Regions from separate parts of the Streptomyces sp. NPDC028308 genome, predicted to be linked through region 1. Evidence: riboswitches for the same ligand, from Rfam matches in the RefSeq annotation. Region 1 holds a riboswitch; each other region holds the start of a gene.
The links. A riboswitch is a leader RNA that binds a small molecule or an ion and turns the genes downstream of it on or off. The one in region 1 is predicted to bind cobalamin.

Region 2: another riboswitch for cobalamin. It lies ahead of ACZ4VA_RS29230 (ribonucleoside-diphosphate reductase subunit alpha); the one in region 1 lies ahead of nicT (Nickel transporter NicT).
Region 3: another riboswitch for cobalamin. It lies ahead of ACZ4VA_RS17105 (cobalamin biosynthesis protein); the one in region 1 lies ahead of nicT (Nickel transporter NicT).

The regions. Positions count from the first base shown of each region.
Region 1 covers NZ_JBVHTO010000003.1:214,455-219,686, forward strand. The annotation lists gene nicT (Nickel transporter NicT) at 1-857, opposite strand, end outside; cobalamin riboswitch at 886-1,124, opposite strand; gene ACZ4VA_RS08605 (ArsR/SmtB family transcription factor) at 1,206-1,565, shown strand; gene ACZ4VA_RS08610 (cell division protein SepF) at 1,848-2,237, shown strand; gene ACZ4VA_RS08615 (AAA family ATPase) at 2,811-4,046, shown strand; gene ACZ4VA_RS08620 (nucleotide pyrophosphohydrolase) at 4,043-4,375, shown strand; gene ACZ4VA_RS08625 (DUF6099 family protein) at 4,567-5,043, shown strand; gene ACZ4VA_RS08630 (hypothetical protein) at 5,080-5,232, opposite strand, start outside.
Region 2 covers NZ_JBVHTO010000013.1:79,550-84,781, reverse strand. The annotation lists gene ACZ4VA_RS29235 (ribonucleotide-diphosphate reductase subunit beta) at 1-117, opposite strand, end outside; gene ACZ4VA_RS29230 (ribonucleoside-diphosphate reductase subunit alpha) at 117-2,492, opposite strand; cobalamin riboswitch at 2,623-2,781, opposite strand; gene ACZ4VA_RS29225 (GNAT family N-acetyltransferase) at 2,835-3,347, opposite strand; gene mctP (monocarboxylate uptake permease MctP) at 3,430-5,040, opposite strand; gene ACZ4VA_RS29215 (DUF3311 domain-containing protein) at 5,037-5,232, opposite strand, start outside.
Region 3 covers NZ_JBVHTO010000007.1:66,218-71,449, reverse strand. The annotation lists gene ACZ4VA_RS17110 (cobyric acid synthase) at 1-563, opposite strand, end outside; gene ACZ4VA_RS17105 (cobalamin biosynthesis protein) at 560-1,501, opposite strand; cobalamin riboswitch at 1,608-1,750, opposite strand; gene ACZ4VA_RS17100 (hypothetical protein) at 1,888-2,109, opposite strand; gene ACZ4VA_RS17095 (inorganic phosphate transporter) at 2,122-3,360, opposite strand; gene ACZ4VA_RS17090 (lysozyme) at 3,529-4,269, opposite strand; gene ACZ4VA_RS17085 (class II aldolase/adducin family protein) at 4,484-5,232, shown strand, end outside.

The DNA of each region.
Region 1 (5,232 bases):
AGGTTGTAGAACACCTTGCGCACGGGGTTCGAGAAGGCCCACTGGTAGGCGAAGTTCATGAACGTGCCGTCCAGCGTGTCGAAGAGGCTCATGCCCGCCGCGAACAGCAGCGGCAGGCACAGGATCGCGTACCAGGGCAGCCCGGCCGCCGCCCCGCTGCCCGCCATCACCATCAGCGTCACCTCGGTCGCGGTGTCGAAGCCGAGGCCGAACAGGAAGCCCAGCGGGAACATCTGCCCGGGACGGCTGATGGACTTGGTGAAACGGCCGAGGATCCGGTTCATGAACCCCCGTGAATCCAGGTGCTCTTCGAGCTGCCGCTCGTCGTACGTCCCCTCCCGCATCGCCCGGAAGACCCGCAGAATGCCCATCAGGGCAACGAGGTTGAGCGCCGCGATGAGGTACAGGAACATGCCGGAGACGGTCGTACCCATGACGCCCAGCACCTGGTGCGTGCGCGAGCCCTCGTTCATGATGCGTCCGGCGAGCTGGGTGCCGCCCGCGATCAGCGCGGCCAGGACGACCACCACGCTGGAGTGACCGAGCGCGAACCAGAACCCCACGGACACCGGCCTCTTGCCGTCCGCCATCAGCTTGCGCGTGGTGTTGTCGATGGCCGCTATGTGGTCGGCGTCGAAGGCGTGCCGCATGCCCAGGGTGTACGCCGTGACGCCGAGCCCGATGCCGAAGGCCTTGGAGCCGACCTCGTAGTGCGCCGGAACGACCAGCAGGAACAGCACACCGAACGCGACGACGTGCAGTGCGGCGATCACCGCCAGCAGACCGGCGGTCCGGACGGTGTCCTCGCGCCGCCACTGGAAGACGGTGGGGCCCGTGGGCCCGGTGGGCAGGGTCATGCGGTCACGCTCCAGCACCTCGTGGATCACTTCGTGAGATGCCGTGGCCGGTCTCCTGGCTTGCGGGTACCTCCCGCGCGAGCCGAAGCCGAGCGTGGTGGAGGGTCGACGCGCCCGCCCCTGCCTTCCCGGCCGTCCGGCCAGTGGCGCCGCCCTGGGGCGGCACGGGACGAGAACTCCCCGATCACAGTGGCGAGGGCCGCTCCGGACTGAGCCCCTGAAAGGCTGTCACCGGTCTTCCCGAACACCACGACGCGCCAACCTTAGGTGCCGCCCGTGAACGGCTGCAAGCCTGCACAGTTGCGCAGGTATCCAAGATCACACGGCGCCTCCTGGAAGAATGCCGCCATGCATCTCGTCCCCGCCGACCGTGCCGGCCGGCGCACCATCGACGGCCACCGGGTCTGCGACGCCGTGGCCGCCATCGGCGAACCCACGGCGGTACGCGCGTGGGCCGACCGCTTCTCGCTGCTCGCCGACCCCGGCCGGCTCGCTCTCCTGCTGGCGCTGCACCGGGCCGGGCCCCTGGCCGTCTCCGACCTCGCCGTCGCCACGGGCATGAACGACCCGGCCGTGTCGCAGGCGTTGCGGCTGCTGCGTACGGCGGAGGTCGTCGTCGGCGAGAGGCAGGGCCGCGTCGTGCGCTACCGGCTCGTCGACGCCCCGACCGCCGCGCTGCTGGAACACTGCGGCACGGGCCTCGCCTGAATCCGGCACGACAGCCCCGACAGTCCGAGCCCGACGGCTCGACAGTCCGAGAGACCGACGGCTCGACGGCTCGGTAGCCCGACCGCCCGTAGGTCCGACCGCCCGGTGGTTACCGGCAGTTACGGCAGTTCGGCGGCCCGGTCCGCTGTCTCCCGGCCGTTCAGAGCCCTTCTCCGGCAAGGAGAACCGTCGCGTACCGTGTCGCTGTTCGGCCGAACGGGTGACCATGCGTAAGAATTGCCCGGTGCAGACAACCATGGCGAGCCAGGGCGGGGATGGCCAGTGAACAGCCACGACGTCACCGATGAACAGTGGGAAGGGCTCGCCCAGGTCGTTCCGTTGCGCGGCCGGGACGCCTGGCCTTCCGCCGTCGGCCACCGGGCGATACCCGAGGCCGCGACCGAGACCAGGCGGCGCTTCGTCGTGCTGCGGGTCAATGTGTTCGCGGACGCCCGCGAGGTCGCAGAGACACTCATGGCGGGCATCCCCGTCCTGCTCGACCTGACGGGCGCCGAGACCGATGTCGCCAAGCGGGTGCTGGACTTCAGCACGGGCGTCGTCTTCGGCCTGGCGAGCGGGATGCACCGGGTCGACCGCAACGTGTTCCTGCTGACACCGCCGGGCACCGAGGTGCAGGGGTTGATGGAGGGGGTCGGGGTTCCGGGGCTGTGACGTGGACGTTCCCGGCGCGGTCGGGCACTCGCGGGTGACCTGCCGAGGGGCGGCCGGACGGTAGCCGGGGCCGCGTGATCAACGGGCGTGATCCCTCGAACGAAGGAAGGTCGCCCGGGTGGAACGGTTCGCCTCCCGGCGGAGTCCTACCGTCCGGATATGACCGTGCCGCCTTTGCCTCCCCTTCAGCCTGTTCAGCCCGTTCGTTCGGTTCAGTCCCTTCGGGTTGTTCCATCCGTTCCGTCCACTTCATCTGGCCGACCGGTTCGGCCGGTTCAGTGCGTTGAGCCCGATGGACCCGGTGAGTCCCTTTCTCCCGTCGGGTACCGCGTGGATGCCGCGGGGCGTCCGGGCCGGTTCGGCGCCCCGAAGCCGACCGGGCGGGAGGTGCCGGTCGAGCCGGCCGCGCAGGAGCGGGTCCCCGAACCGCGAGCGGCGGGGGCAGGGGCGCGACCGGCGGGTGCGGGGATGCCCGTACGGGGAAACGGGGTGGCCGGCCGGACGGGGCCGCTGGGGGTTGGGTCCGCGGGTCTCGACGAACGTGAGTCGGATCGGTCGCGCGAGCTGCGTCAGTTGGATCAGCCGCGTGACGCGCGTGAACCGCGCGAGTCCCACGAGCAGTGTGAGCCGCGCCAGGCCGTACCGGCAGGTGCCGCCGAGGCGGGTTCCGCCGCGCCGAGTCCTCAGCCGGCCCGGCCGGAACGGCCGAGCGTCACCCACCTGCGGCTCTCCGCCTTCGCCGGGCACCGCGCCGCCGACTTCACGCTGGGACGGCTGACCCTCTTCGCGGGCCCCAGCGGCAGCGGCAAGTCCAGTGCGTTACGGGCGTACGAGGCGCTGGCGCGGCTCGGTGGCGGGGCCGAGCTGTGCGAGGTGTTCCCCGACTCGGCCGCCTGTGTACCCGAGGGGGCCCGCCCGGACGCCCAACGTCGGCGCGGCTTCCGTATCGGCTGTACGGCCGACGGCCCCGAAGGGCCGGTCCGGCTCGACCTCGCCGTACAGGCCGAACCCGAACTGCGCATCGTGGGCGAACGGTTGACCGCGGGCGGACTCGTCCTGCTGGAGACGGCGCTGCGGGACCCCAGCCGCCCGGTCGTCCAGGCCGCCTGGCACACGGCGGGCTCGTCCCCCGTGACCCGGGGCCCACTCCCCGACGACCGCCTCGGCACCGCCCTGCTGCCCCTGCGCGTCGCGGGCAAGACCGACGGGCAGCGCCAAGTGCTCGCCGCCGCCGAGCAGATGGTGATCGCGCTGCGCTCCGTCTTCCCCTGTGACCCGCGCCCGCCGTACATGCGCGCACCCGTGCCGGTCGGCGGCGGGCGCCTGCTGCCCGGCTGCGACAACCTCGCCGACGTGCTCTGGCGCACCCGGACCGAGTGCTCCCGCCGGCACGGGCTGCTCGTCCAGGCGGTCCGCGCAGGCTGCGCGGGCCCCATCGCCGACCTGCTCGCCGAACCCCTGCGTGACGGCACCGTCCGCGGGTTGCTCGACCGGGGCGACGGCCGTCGTACGGACGTGGGGCTGCTGGGGGACGGTGAGTTGAGGTATCTCGCGCTGGCCCTGGTACTGCTCACCGGGCCCGGAGTGCTGGAGGTGGACCCCGCCGGTGAGGTCCCCGCGGCGCTCCAGACGCTGACCGTACTGGCCGACGGCTTCGACCGCTGCATGGACGCCCGGCAGGCGGGGGAGCTGCTGCGGCTCGCGGCGCGGATGTGCGAGCGGGGGCACATCCGGCTGGTCGGGGCCGTGAGCGACGCGTCGTGGGCGGCGGAGGTGGAGGGAGTGACGGTGGTAGACCTGGGGGTGTGACGGAACTGGACGTGGCGCGGTTGCAGCGCCGACTGGGCGAGTTCGCGGCCGTACGCAACTGGCAGCCCTACCACACCCCCAAGAACCTGGCCGCCGCGCTCAGCGTGGAGGCGTCCGAACTGCTGGAGATCTTCCAGTGGTTGACGCCGGAGGAGTCGGCCCGCGTGATGGACGACCCGGACACCGCGCACCGGGTGACCGACGAAGTCGCGGACGTGCTCGCGTATCTCCTCCAGCTGTGCGCGGTGCTCGACGTGGATCCGCTCGCCGCGCTGGACGCCAAGATCGACCGCAACGAACGCCGATTCCCGGCTCCGGACAGCCCCTGACCGACGCCCGCCCCGCCCCGCACGCCCTCCTTCTGTCACTCTCAGTAGTGGTTGAGTTGTCCACAGTCGATTCTCTGTCCACAGATTTCGGGCTTCCTCTGGCTTTTCGTCCCCCGCGCCCTCACTCTGGGTAGTGGACAGCGGAGTTCGGGCGGACGTGTGAAAGCGCGTCGGACAGACGGGGGCAGCGCATGGACGCGGTGCGGCTCATCGTGACGAGCAGGCGTGCCCTGGCGGGAAGCAGCGAAATGCCGGAGATCATGAGGGAGGTGTGGCAGGCGCAGGCCCTGGCACAGGCGATCGGCAGTCGTCTGGCCGTCTCCGGGCCTCCCGAATTACGCGGCGAGGCGCTGGGGCTCACGGAGTTGGCGGGAAGAGGCTGCGGCGTACTGGACGCGCCGTCGCTCGGAGTGGGCGACCTGCGGGCCGCCCAGCTCACGGACCTGGGTGACGCCCGGCAGACCCTCCTCGACCTCGGGGGCCTGCTCGGCGAGGTCGGCATCGCGCTCGTCGGCATCGCCTGCGCGGCCGACGACGAGGGGACCTACTGGCAGTGCATGGAGGCGATCGACGCGGCCGACGAGTCCCGCGACAGGGTGCTGGAGATGCTGCGGCGCCTCGCGGTCCGGGAGGAGGAGGTGGTGGAGCGGGACCGTGCGGCGGGGTGAGGCGCGCCCCGCTCCCACAGCACCCCCGGAGTGACCTCAAGCCCCGGACGAGTCCGGGCTCTCCGGCCGCGTACCCGTGGACTGGAGGTGGGCGTCGAGCCGCGACAGGTCCGCGTTGAGTGCCGCCATCAGTTCCTCCATCTGCTGCAGGAGCCCCTTCGACGGATCGGGCACCGCCTGCTCCGGCAC
Region 2 (5,232 bases), on a different contig from region 1:
GACGGTCCAGGTGTTCTTGATCGCGTCCCGGTAGCGCTCGTAGAAGTCCGGGTAGCGCATCGGGCGGAGCGTCAGCTCGAAGCCCGGGTCGAGCAGGTTCTTGGTCTCGCTGGACATCACTGGCAGGCCTCGCAGGACTCGGGGTTCTCAAGGGAGCAGGCGACGGCGTCGGCGTCGGCGTTCGGGGCCGCCTGCACGGGGACGGGGGTCTGCGCCCGGGCGGCGCGGGCGATGCGGGTCGCGGGACGCGAGCGCAGGTAGTACGTCGTCTTCAGGCCCGACTTCCAGGCGTACGCGTACATCGAGGAGAGCTTGCCGATGGTCGGCGTCTCCAGGAACAGGTTCAGCGACTGCGCCTGGTCCAGGTACGGGGTCCGGGCGGCGGCCATGTCGATCAGCGCGCGCTGCGGGATCTCCCAGGCCGTGCGGTACAGGTCCCGCACCTCCTGCGGCACCCAGGTGAAGCCCTGCACCGAGCCGTTCGACTCGCGCAGCGCCTCCCGGGTCTGCGCGTCCCACACGCCGAGCCGCTTGAGCTCGTCCACCAGGTAGGAGTTGACCTGGAGGAACTCGCCGGACAGCGTCTCGCGCTTGAACAGGTTGGACACCTGCGGCTCGATGCACTCGTACACGCCGGCGATGGAGGCGATCGTCGCGGTCGGCGCGATGGCGAGCAGCAGCGAGTTGCGCATGCCGACGGCCGCGATCCGCTCGCGCAGGGCCGCCCACCGCTCCGGCCAGGCCGGCTCGGTCGCGTAGTGGTCGGGGTGCAGCACACCGCGGGCGGTGCGGGTCTTCTCCCAGGCGGGCAGCGGGCCGTTGCGCTCGGCGAGGTCCGCGGACGCCTCGTAGGCGGCCAGCATGACGCGCTCGGCGATCCGGGTGGAGAGCCGCTTCGCCTCCGGGGAGTCGAAGGGCAGCCGCAGCTTGAAGAAGACGTCCTGGAGGCCCATCGCGCCGAGGCCCACCGGGCGCCAGCGGGCGTTGGAGCGGCCCGCCTGCTCGGTCGGGTAGAAGTTGATGTCCACGACCCGGTCGAGGAACGTCACCGCGGTGCGGACGGTCTCGTCCAGCCGCTCCCAGTCGATGTCCCCGTCCACCACGAACGCCCCGAGGTTGACCGAGCCCAGGTTGCAGACCGCGGTCTCCCCGTCGTCCGTGACCTCCAGGATCTCGGTGCACAGGTTCGAGGAGTGCACGGTGTGCCCGGGCTCCGCCGTCTGGTTGGCGGTGCGGTTGGCGGCGTCCTTGAAGGTCATCCAGCCGTTGCCGGTCTGCGCCAGCGTGCGCATCATCCGGCCGTACAGGTCCCGGGCCGGGATCGTCTTCCGCGCGAGCCCGGCCTCCTCGGCCGCGCGGTACGCGGCGTCGAACTCCTCGCCCCACAGGTCGACCAGCTCGGGCACGTCGGACGGTGAGAACAGCGACCAGACGCCGTTCGCGTCGACCCGGCGCATGAACTCGTCCGGGATCCAGTGGGCGAGGTTCAGGTTGTGCGTACGGCGGGCGTCCTCGCCGGTGTTGTCGCGCAGCTCCAGGAACTCCTCGATGTCGGAGTGCCAGGTCTCCAGGTACACCGCCGCCGCGCCCTTGCGCCGGCCGCCCTGGTTCACGGCGGCGACCGAGGCGTCCAGGGTCTTCAGGAACGGGACGATGCCGTTGGAGTGCCCGTTCGTGCCGCGGATCAGCGAACCCCGGGAGCGGATGCGGGAGTAGGACAGGCCGATGCCGCCGGCGTGCTTGGAGAGGCGGGCCACCTGGTGGTAGCGGTCGTAGAGGGAGTCCAGCTCGTCCAGGGGCGAGTCGAGGAGGTAGCAGGACGACATCTGGGGGTGCCGCGTACCGGAGTTGAAGAGCGTGGGGGAGGACGGCAGGTACTCGAGCCGGCTCATCAGGCCGTAGAGCGCGGCCACTTCGTCGACGGCGCGCGGGGTGTCGTCCTCGGCGAGGCCGGCGGCGACGCGCAGCATGAAGTGCTGCGGGGTCTCGATCACCTGCCGGGTGATCGGGTGCCGCAGGAGGTAGCGGCTGTGCAGCGTGCGCAGGCCGAAGTAGCCGAAGCGGTCGTCCCCGGCGGTGTCCACGAGCGCGTCCAGGCGCTCCGCGTGCAGGCGGACGAACTCGGCGGTGCGGTCCGCGATCAGCCCCTCCCGGTGGCCGACGGCGACCGAGGCGGAGAAGGAGGTGACTCCCTGGGAGGCGGCCTCGGCGGCGATGCCGATCGTCAGCAGCCGGGCGGCGAGGCGCGAGTAGACGGGGTCCTCGGAGATGAGTCCCGCCGCGGCCTCGGTGGCCAGCTCGCGCAGCTCCGCCCCGTCCGCCCGCGCGGACCGGCCGCGCAGGGCGGCGGCGGCGACCCGGCCGGGGTCGGCGCCGGGGAGGTCTGCGGTGAGGTCGGTCAGGGTCCGCAGCAACGCGGCACCGGGACCGTCCGTCTCCGCCGCTGTCGCGGACGGTGTCGCTGCGGCCGGATCGGCTGGCGCGATGGTCACGTGGGGCTCTCCCTCGCTCGGCACGGGGCCTGGAGGGAGGGCAGCGGGGCACACGTCACCCCGGCACGGGTACGCGTGCGTCCACCGGCCCACTCCACGAGGCCCGGACGTCTGGGCACCCGGACCGGACGGGCCGGGCGCACTGTCGGCAGGTCCTCGGACTGACCGTGTGCGCGAACACGCACAAGTACACCGTTGCGGGACAGTTCCGGATTCGCACCGGATTCCCCTGCGGCGACAGCGAGCATGAGCATACATCTTGTGCCGGGCCGTCGACGCACCCCCACATGTTGTGTCGTGTCGGCTCCGGAGGGTGTCAGTCGGCCGCGGTGGACGCAGCTGTCAGAGCGTCAGTTCGTAGGTCAGCAGCAGGATGTCGTCGAGCTCCGGGACGGGATTCCAGTCGCGCTCGGGGGTCCGGACGAAGCCGAGCCGCTCGTAGATCCGGTGCGCGGCGCGCATGGTCCGCTGGGTCGACAGCACGACGCGGACGCAGCCCTCCGTGGCCCGCGCGCGGTCGACGCAGGCGCGCACCAGGGCCTCGCCCGCTCCTCTTCCGCGCGCCTGCGGGGCGACCGCCAGCATGCGGATCTCGGCCTCGCCGGGACGGGCCAGCTCGGCCATGGCGTTGCCGGCCGACGGCACGTACGTCACCCCGCCGAGCACGGTGGCGTCCCGGTCCACGGCGACCAGGACCTCGGCCGCGGCGGCGCGCCGCGCGACGTCCCGCAGGTGCACCAGGTAGCCGTCGCCCTCCCCGAAGTCGAGCAGACCGTCACCGAGATACGCCTGTGCGGTGATCTCCCCGAGCGTCCCGTACTCCCCGGGCAGCGCCCGCCTGACGATGATGTCCATGCGGGTGAGTCTGCCGGACGGGAACGACGTCGGGCCGCCGGTTTTCCTCCGGCGGCCCGACATGGTGTGTACGAGAGGGACTTCAATGCGAGGTGCCCGCCGTGGCCGGCGGCAGCTCCACCTGGACGCCCGGGTCCCCGGCGTCCGCCGTGTAGTCCTCCGGCGACGTCTCGTCCAGGCCGTCGGGAGCCTTCACGGCACGCAGGACGAAGGTGAGCACGACCGTGACCGCCAGGTTCAGCACGAAGGCCGTCAGCCCGATGTAGCCGATCTCCCCGATGCCGGGAATCTCCTTCGAACTACCGCCGAAGTGCCGCTGCGTCGGGGAGGCGACCCCGTACGCGGCGAAGGTGCCGTAGACCATGCCGACGGCCCAGCCGGCGAGCAGCGCCCAGCGGTGGAACCAGCGGGTGAACAGGCCGCCGACCAGCGCCGGGAAGGTCTGGAGGATCCAGATGCCGCCCAGCAGCTGGAAGTTGATCGCGACCGTCTTGTCCATGGTGAGGACGAAGGCCAGCGCGCCCACCTTCACCAGCAGCGAGACCAGCTTGGAGACCTTGGTCTCCTGCTGCGGCGTCGCGTCCGGCTTGATGAAGTCCTTGTAGATGTTGCGGGTGAAGAGGTTCGCCGCCGCGATCGACATGATCGCCGCCGGCACCAGCGCGCCGATGCCGATGGCCGCGAAGGCCACGCCCGCGAACCAGTCCGGGAACATGTTCTCGAACAGCTGCGGGATCGCCAGCTGCCCGTTCTGCACCTTCACCCCGGCCGCGATCGCCATGAACCCGAGCAGGGCGAGCAGGCCCAGCATGAGGGAGTACAGCGGCAGGATGGTGGTGTTGCGCCGGATCACGTCACGGCTGCGGCTGGACAGCGTCGCCGTGATCGAGTGCGGGTACATGAACAGGGCGAGCGCCGAGCCGAGCGCGAGCGTGGCGTAGGTCCACTGTCCGGCCTCGGCGGGCACGACCCCGCCCGCACCGGCGGCCGTGTACTTCTCGCCCGCCGCCTTGAAGATCTCGTCGAACCCGCCCAGCTTGATCGGGATGTAGATGATGGCCACCGCGATCACGATGTAGATCAGGGTGTCCTTCACGAACGCGATCAGGGCGGGCGCCCGCAGCCCCGAGGAGTAGGTGTACGCGGCCAGCACGCCGAACGCGATGAGCAGCGGCAGGTCCTTCACGAACCAGTTGGTGTTCTCGCCGCCGCCGACGCCCATCACGTCCAGCACCGCCTGGATGCCGACCAGTTGCAGGGCGATGTACGGCATCGTGGCGAGGATGCCGGTGACGGCGACCGCGAGCGACAGCCCCTTGGAGCCGAAGCGCCCGCGCACGAAGTCGGAGGTCGTCACATAGCCGTGCTTGTGCGAGACCGACCACAGCCGCGGCAGGAAGGTGAAGATCAGCGGGTAGACGAGGATGGTGTACGGCACCGCGAAGAAGCCCGCCGCGCCCGCCGCGTAGATCGCCGCGGGGACGGCGACGAACGTGTACGCCGTGTAGAGGTCGCCGCCGAGCAGGAACCAGGTGACCCAGGTGCCGAACGACCGTCCGCCCAGGCCCCATTCGTCGAGGCTGTGCTCGTTCTCGGCCTTGCGCCAGCGCGCGGCCAGGAAGCCCATGACCGTGACGGCCAGGAAGAAGAAGATGAAGACGCCGAGGGCGACTCCGTTCACGCCGTCGTTCACTTCGACGCACCCCCGTCCTTCGTCGCGCGGGCGCGCTGGTCACGCTGCCAGAGCTGGTACGCGGTCATGGTGAGCAGCGTGGAGATGAGCACCCACAGCATCTGGTACCAGTAGAAGAACGGGATTCCGATGAACGTCGGGTCGGTCTTCGCGTAGGAGCCGACCCACAGCATCGCCACGAACGGCGCGACG
Region 3 (5,232 bases), on a different contig from region 1:
TGGTCCTCGCGGCTGAGCAGCGCGACCGTGCCGAAGAAGGACGCGAAGACGCCGCCCCGGTCGATGTCCCCGACCACCAGGACGGGCAGGCGCGCGTTGCGGGCGATGCCCATGTTCACGATGTCGGTGCGCCGCAGATTGATCTCGGCAGGACTGCCGGCCCCCTCACAGATCACCGCGTCATACGTGCCCCGCAACTCGGCCAGGCACTCCAGCACGGTCCCGAGCAGCGCCTCCTGGCGGCCCCCGTGGTAGCCGCGCGCGCTCATCTCGCCGACCGGCTTCCCCATCAGCACGACCTGGCTGCTGCGGTCGCTGCCCGGCTTGAGCAGCACGGGGTTCATCAGCGCGGTCGGCTCGACGCGGGCGGCCTGCGCCTGCATGGCCTGCGCCCGCCCGATCTCCGCACCCTCGCGCGTGACGAAGGAGTTGAGGGACATGTTCTGCGCCTTGAAGGGCGCCACCTTCACGCCCTGCCGCACCAGCCACCGGCAGATCCCGGCGGTCACGACGCTCTTGCCCGCGTCGGAGGTGGTTCCGGCGACCAGCAGCCCGCCGCTCACGGCCTCGCTCCCTTCGACAGCAGTCGTCCCGCGACGCAGACGCCCAGCGCGAGCCGGCTCACCCGGCGCGACAGGCGTACGGCCCGTTCGATGTCGTGCACCCCGACGGCTCGGCCGCTCCCGTTCAGCACGGGCCGGTGCTCGACCCTGCCGCCGTAGGAGAGGGTCCCGCCGAGCCGCACGCCCAGCGCCCCCGCGAACGAGGCCTCCACGGGACCGGCGTTGGGGCTCGGGTGGCGGCCGGCGTCGGCGCGCCAGGCGCGGACCGCGCCGCGCGGGTCGTCGCCCGCGACGGCCGCGAGGACGGCGGTGAGCCGGGCACCCGGCCAGCCGGCGACGTCGTCGAGCCGCGCGGAGGCCCAGCCGTAGCGGCGGTGGCGGGCCGACTTGTGGCCGACCATGGCGTCCAGGGTGTTCACGGCCCGGAAGGCGACCAGTCCGGGCACCCCGGCGACGGCGCCCCAGACGAGGGCTCCCACCACGGCGTCGGAGGTGTTCTCGGCGACGGACTCGACCACGGCCCGGGCGATCCCGTCGGCGTCCAGCGCCTGCGGGTCCCGCCCGCACAGGTGTGGCAGCCGCTCACGGGCGGCGTCGACGTCCCCGGCTTCCAGCGCGCGGCCCACGGCGCGGGCCTCACGGCCGAGGGAGGTGCCGCCTACGACGGCCCAGGTGGCGGCGGCGGTCAGCGCGACGGCGGCGGCGGGGGAGGGGCGTACGGAACGGCTCGCCAGCGCGGCGAGCCCGGCGGCGCCGCCCACGCAGACGGCGGTGTGCAGCGCGCCCCACCCGCGGTGGTCCCGCCACAGCACCCGTTCCACGGCGCCCGCGGCCCGTCCGAAAGCGGCGACCGGGTGCCCGCGGCGGGGATCGCCGAGGAGCAGGTCGCCGAGGAGGCCGGCGGTGGCGCCGTACGCGAAGACGCGATCGGCACGCACGGCGTCAGCCCGCCGTGGGGTGAAGTAGAACCCTCGTACTCAACAAGACCCGCAACGGGCAGCCGCGCATGGCGATATGTCCTCACTCAGGGTGTCCGCGCCCTGGTTCGAAGAGACCGGCGGGGAGAGTTCCTGGCTCCCGGGGGACTTCCTTCCCCGGTGACAGTGGCGGGACCGCGCCGGATTCACACCGGCTTCCTCTCCAGTCGCCGTACTTGGCTCCGGCAGTCCACCACGGGCTCAGAACAGCCGTCAACTTGCTGTTGACCTGCGGAGGGAGAGTGTGCGAAGGCCCACACGCACGTGGGGTGCGGGACGGTGATCCGTCCCGCACCCCACGTGAAGTGATGCCGCGTTGTTCGGCTTTCGCCGGTTCTGTCCGGTCGTCAGGCGACGATCAGATAGATCCCGTACCCCACCGCCGCCGCGCAGGCGGCGAAGCAGGCGTACGCGGTGGTGACCGCGAGGGCGGCGGATCCGCCCTGCGCGCCGGCGGACTCCCGCTTGGTGAGGCCGACGATGCCGAGGGTGAAGAGGCCGACGAGGGCCACGGTGACCACGAGGCTGACTCCGAACACGGAGCCGAGGGCTGCCCAGTCGATGTGCATGCTGTTCGTTCCTTAGACCGTGGCCGGGCGGGTGGGCTCGGTGGAGGGACCGGAGTCCGGGGCCGGGATGGTGGCCGTCAGGCTGACCGGGCCGGCCGGCGGCGGGGTGACCGCGGCGATCGCGGTGGTGACGACACCCGCGGGCTCGGCGTCGGTCTCGTTGACGTTGTCCATGGTGACGGGCTGGCGGCGCGAGAGCGTCCAGATGACCCCGGCACCGGCCACGAGCAGCGTGCCCGTGGCGATGATGCCCCAGGTGCCCTGCTGGGTGAGGAACTCGGCGCCGGCGCCGACGAGCCCCGCGGCGGGCAGGGTCAGGCCCCAGGCGATGAACATGCGGGTCGCGGTCGACCAGCGGACGACGCCGCCCTTGCGGCCGAGGCCGGAGCCCATGACCGCGCCGGAGCAGGACTGGGTGGTGGAGAGCGAGAAGCCCAGGTGCGAGGAGGCCAGGATGACCGTGGCGGCGCTGGTCTGGGCGGCGAAGCCCTGCGGCGGCGCGAGGTCGGTGAGGCCCTTGCCCATGGTGCGGATGATGCGCCAGCCGCCGAGGTAGGTGCCGAGCGCGATGGCCATACCGGCCGAGACGATGACCCAGGTGGGAGGGTTGGAGCCCGGCGCGAGCACGCCGCCGGTGACCAGGGCGAGGGTGATGATGCCCATCGTCTTCTGCGCGTCGTTCGTGCCGTGGGCCAGCGAGACCAGGCCCGCGGAGGCGATCTGGCCGGCGCGGTAGCCCTTGGCGGTCGCCTTCTCGTCGGCGCGGCTGCCGATCTTGTACGTCAGTCGCGTGGCGAGCATCGCGGCGAGTCCGGCCACGACGGGCGCGGCGACCGCGGGGATGAGCACCTTGGTGACGACGGTCGAGCCGTTCACCGACGACCAGCCGGCCGACATGACCGCGGCGCCGATGAGGCCGCCGAAGAGTGCGTGGGAGGAGCTGGAGGGCAGACCCAGGAGCCAGGTCAGCAGATTCCACAGGATGGCGCCGACGAGCGCCGCGAATATGACCTCGGTGCGGATGCCCTCTTCGTTGATGATGCCGCCGGAGATCGTCTTGGCGACCTCCACGGAGAGGAAGGCGCCGACGAGATTCAGCGCGGCGGACATCGCCACCGCCGTCTTGGGCTTCAGAGCGCCGGTCGAGATGGTCGTCGCCATCGCGTTGGCAGTGTCGTGGAAACCGTTCGTGAAATCGAACACGAGAGCGGTAACGATCACGATCCCGAGGAGAAGCGTGATGTGTTCCATTTACCCAGGCTTCTGTTGGACGTCAGTGGCAAGTGGAACGTAGGCAACCTGGGTGAACGGAAGATGAACTGGGGCGGGCGGAGCGGTGACCCGATCGGCGTGCCGCCCTTCCGCTTGTGTGCGACTGGCGCGTGCGAGGGCCGCAGAGAGGCGGAATATGGGGCTCCGCTAGCCCCTCGCGAAGGTCCGCAGTCCGCGCAGGGACCCGTTGAAGAGATTCTGGTCACCCGGCAGCCGGCCGCCGTTGTCGTACTGCCAGAACGTCCAGTACGTCCACCCCGCGGGCAGCGGCCCCGCGTCCGCCGAGTCGTAACGCGCGATCCACAGCGCGTGGTCCGCGGCGAAGGCGGAGCTGGCGCCGGTGCAGTCGTTCCACCAGTGCGTCGTCGTGTAGATCACCGGCCGGCGGCCCGTAGCCCGCTCGACGCCGTCGCTGAACGCCCGGATCCACCTCACCATCGCGGCCCTGCCCAGGCCGTAGCACTTCCTCCCGTACGGGTTGTACTCGATGTCGAGCGCGGGCGGCAGCGTCCAGCCGTCCGGACGCCAGGCGCCTCCGTTGCGTACGAAGAACGCCGCCTGCGCGCCACCCGACGACCGGTCCGGCAGGGCGAAGTGGTACGCGCCGCGCAGGAGGCCCGCGGCGCGCGAGCCGTCGTACTGGCGGCCGAAATACGGGTTCCGGTAGCCGGTCGACTCGGTCGCCTTCACGTAGACGAACCGGGCCCCCTCGGCCTTCGCGGCCGGCCAGTCGACGTTCTTCTGGTGCGAGGAGACGTCGTGTCCCCGCGGCTTGCCCGCCGCCGACACCGGCGCCCCGGCCAGTGCGGCCCCGCCTGCCACGAGCGCCGCCACGGCGACCGCGATCGCGCGGACCCGGCGGCGGGACGGGTGGTGCTCACGGGCCATGCTCTCCCCCATGGAAATGGCGACGGAATGACGACACGCCACGACAAATCCCCCAGAGGCTACTGGAAAACCGGCGGCACTTTGACCATCCGTGTCCGTGGGGTGACAGTGGGTGATGTGGTTGGTCAACTGCTCGTCGGGCCGCGCGGGTTCGGCGCGGACACCCGTGCCGTCGGCAGCCGCGGGTGGGCGCCCGTCCTGGCAGGATCGCGGCATGGCTGAACAGCGGCGGGACCCACGGGACGACCGGTCGGGGCGGGACGGGACCCGGGGCGACGGGGGAGACCGGACGGCGCCGACCCCGGGAGGCCCCACCGGGGTGCACGCGACGGACCCGGTCGCGGGGGACCTTGGGGTGCGGCACGCCGAGGACGCGGGGGAGCGGCTCGCGGCGGCCTGGGACGAGCTCGTGGCGACGGCCCGCCGCACCGTGGCCGACGGGCTGGTCGTCGGCACGTCGGGCAACGTCTCGGTGCGCGTGGGGGACACCGTCCTGGTCACCCCCTCGGGCGTGCCGTACGACCGGCTGACACCCGCGGACCTCGTCGCCGTCGCCCTCGACGGCCGCCGGGTGCGCGGCGCGCTCCCGCCGACGAGCGAACTGCCGATGCATCTCGCCGTCTACCGCACCACCGACGCGCGCGCCGTCGTGCACACCCACGCCGTCCACGCCACGGCCGTCTCGACGCTCGTGCACGAGCTACCGCTGATCCACTACATGTCCGGCGCCCTCGGCGGCCCGGTCCGCGTCGCCCCGTACGCGACGTACGGCACCGAGGAACTGGCCGAGAACATGCTCCGGGCCCTCGCCGGCCGCTCGGCCTGCCTCCTGCGCAACCACGGCACCGTCGCCCACGGCGCCACCCTCGACCAGGCCTACGACCGCACGGCCCAGCTGGAGTGGATGTGCCGCGTCTGGCTCACCGCGTCCTCCGTCCCCGGCCTCACCCCGTCCCTCCTGGC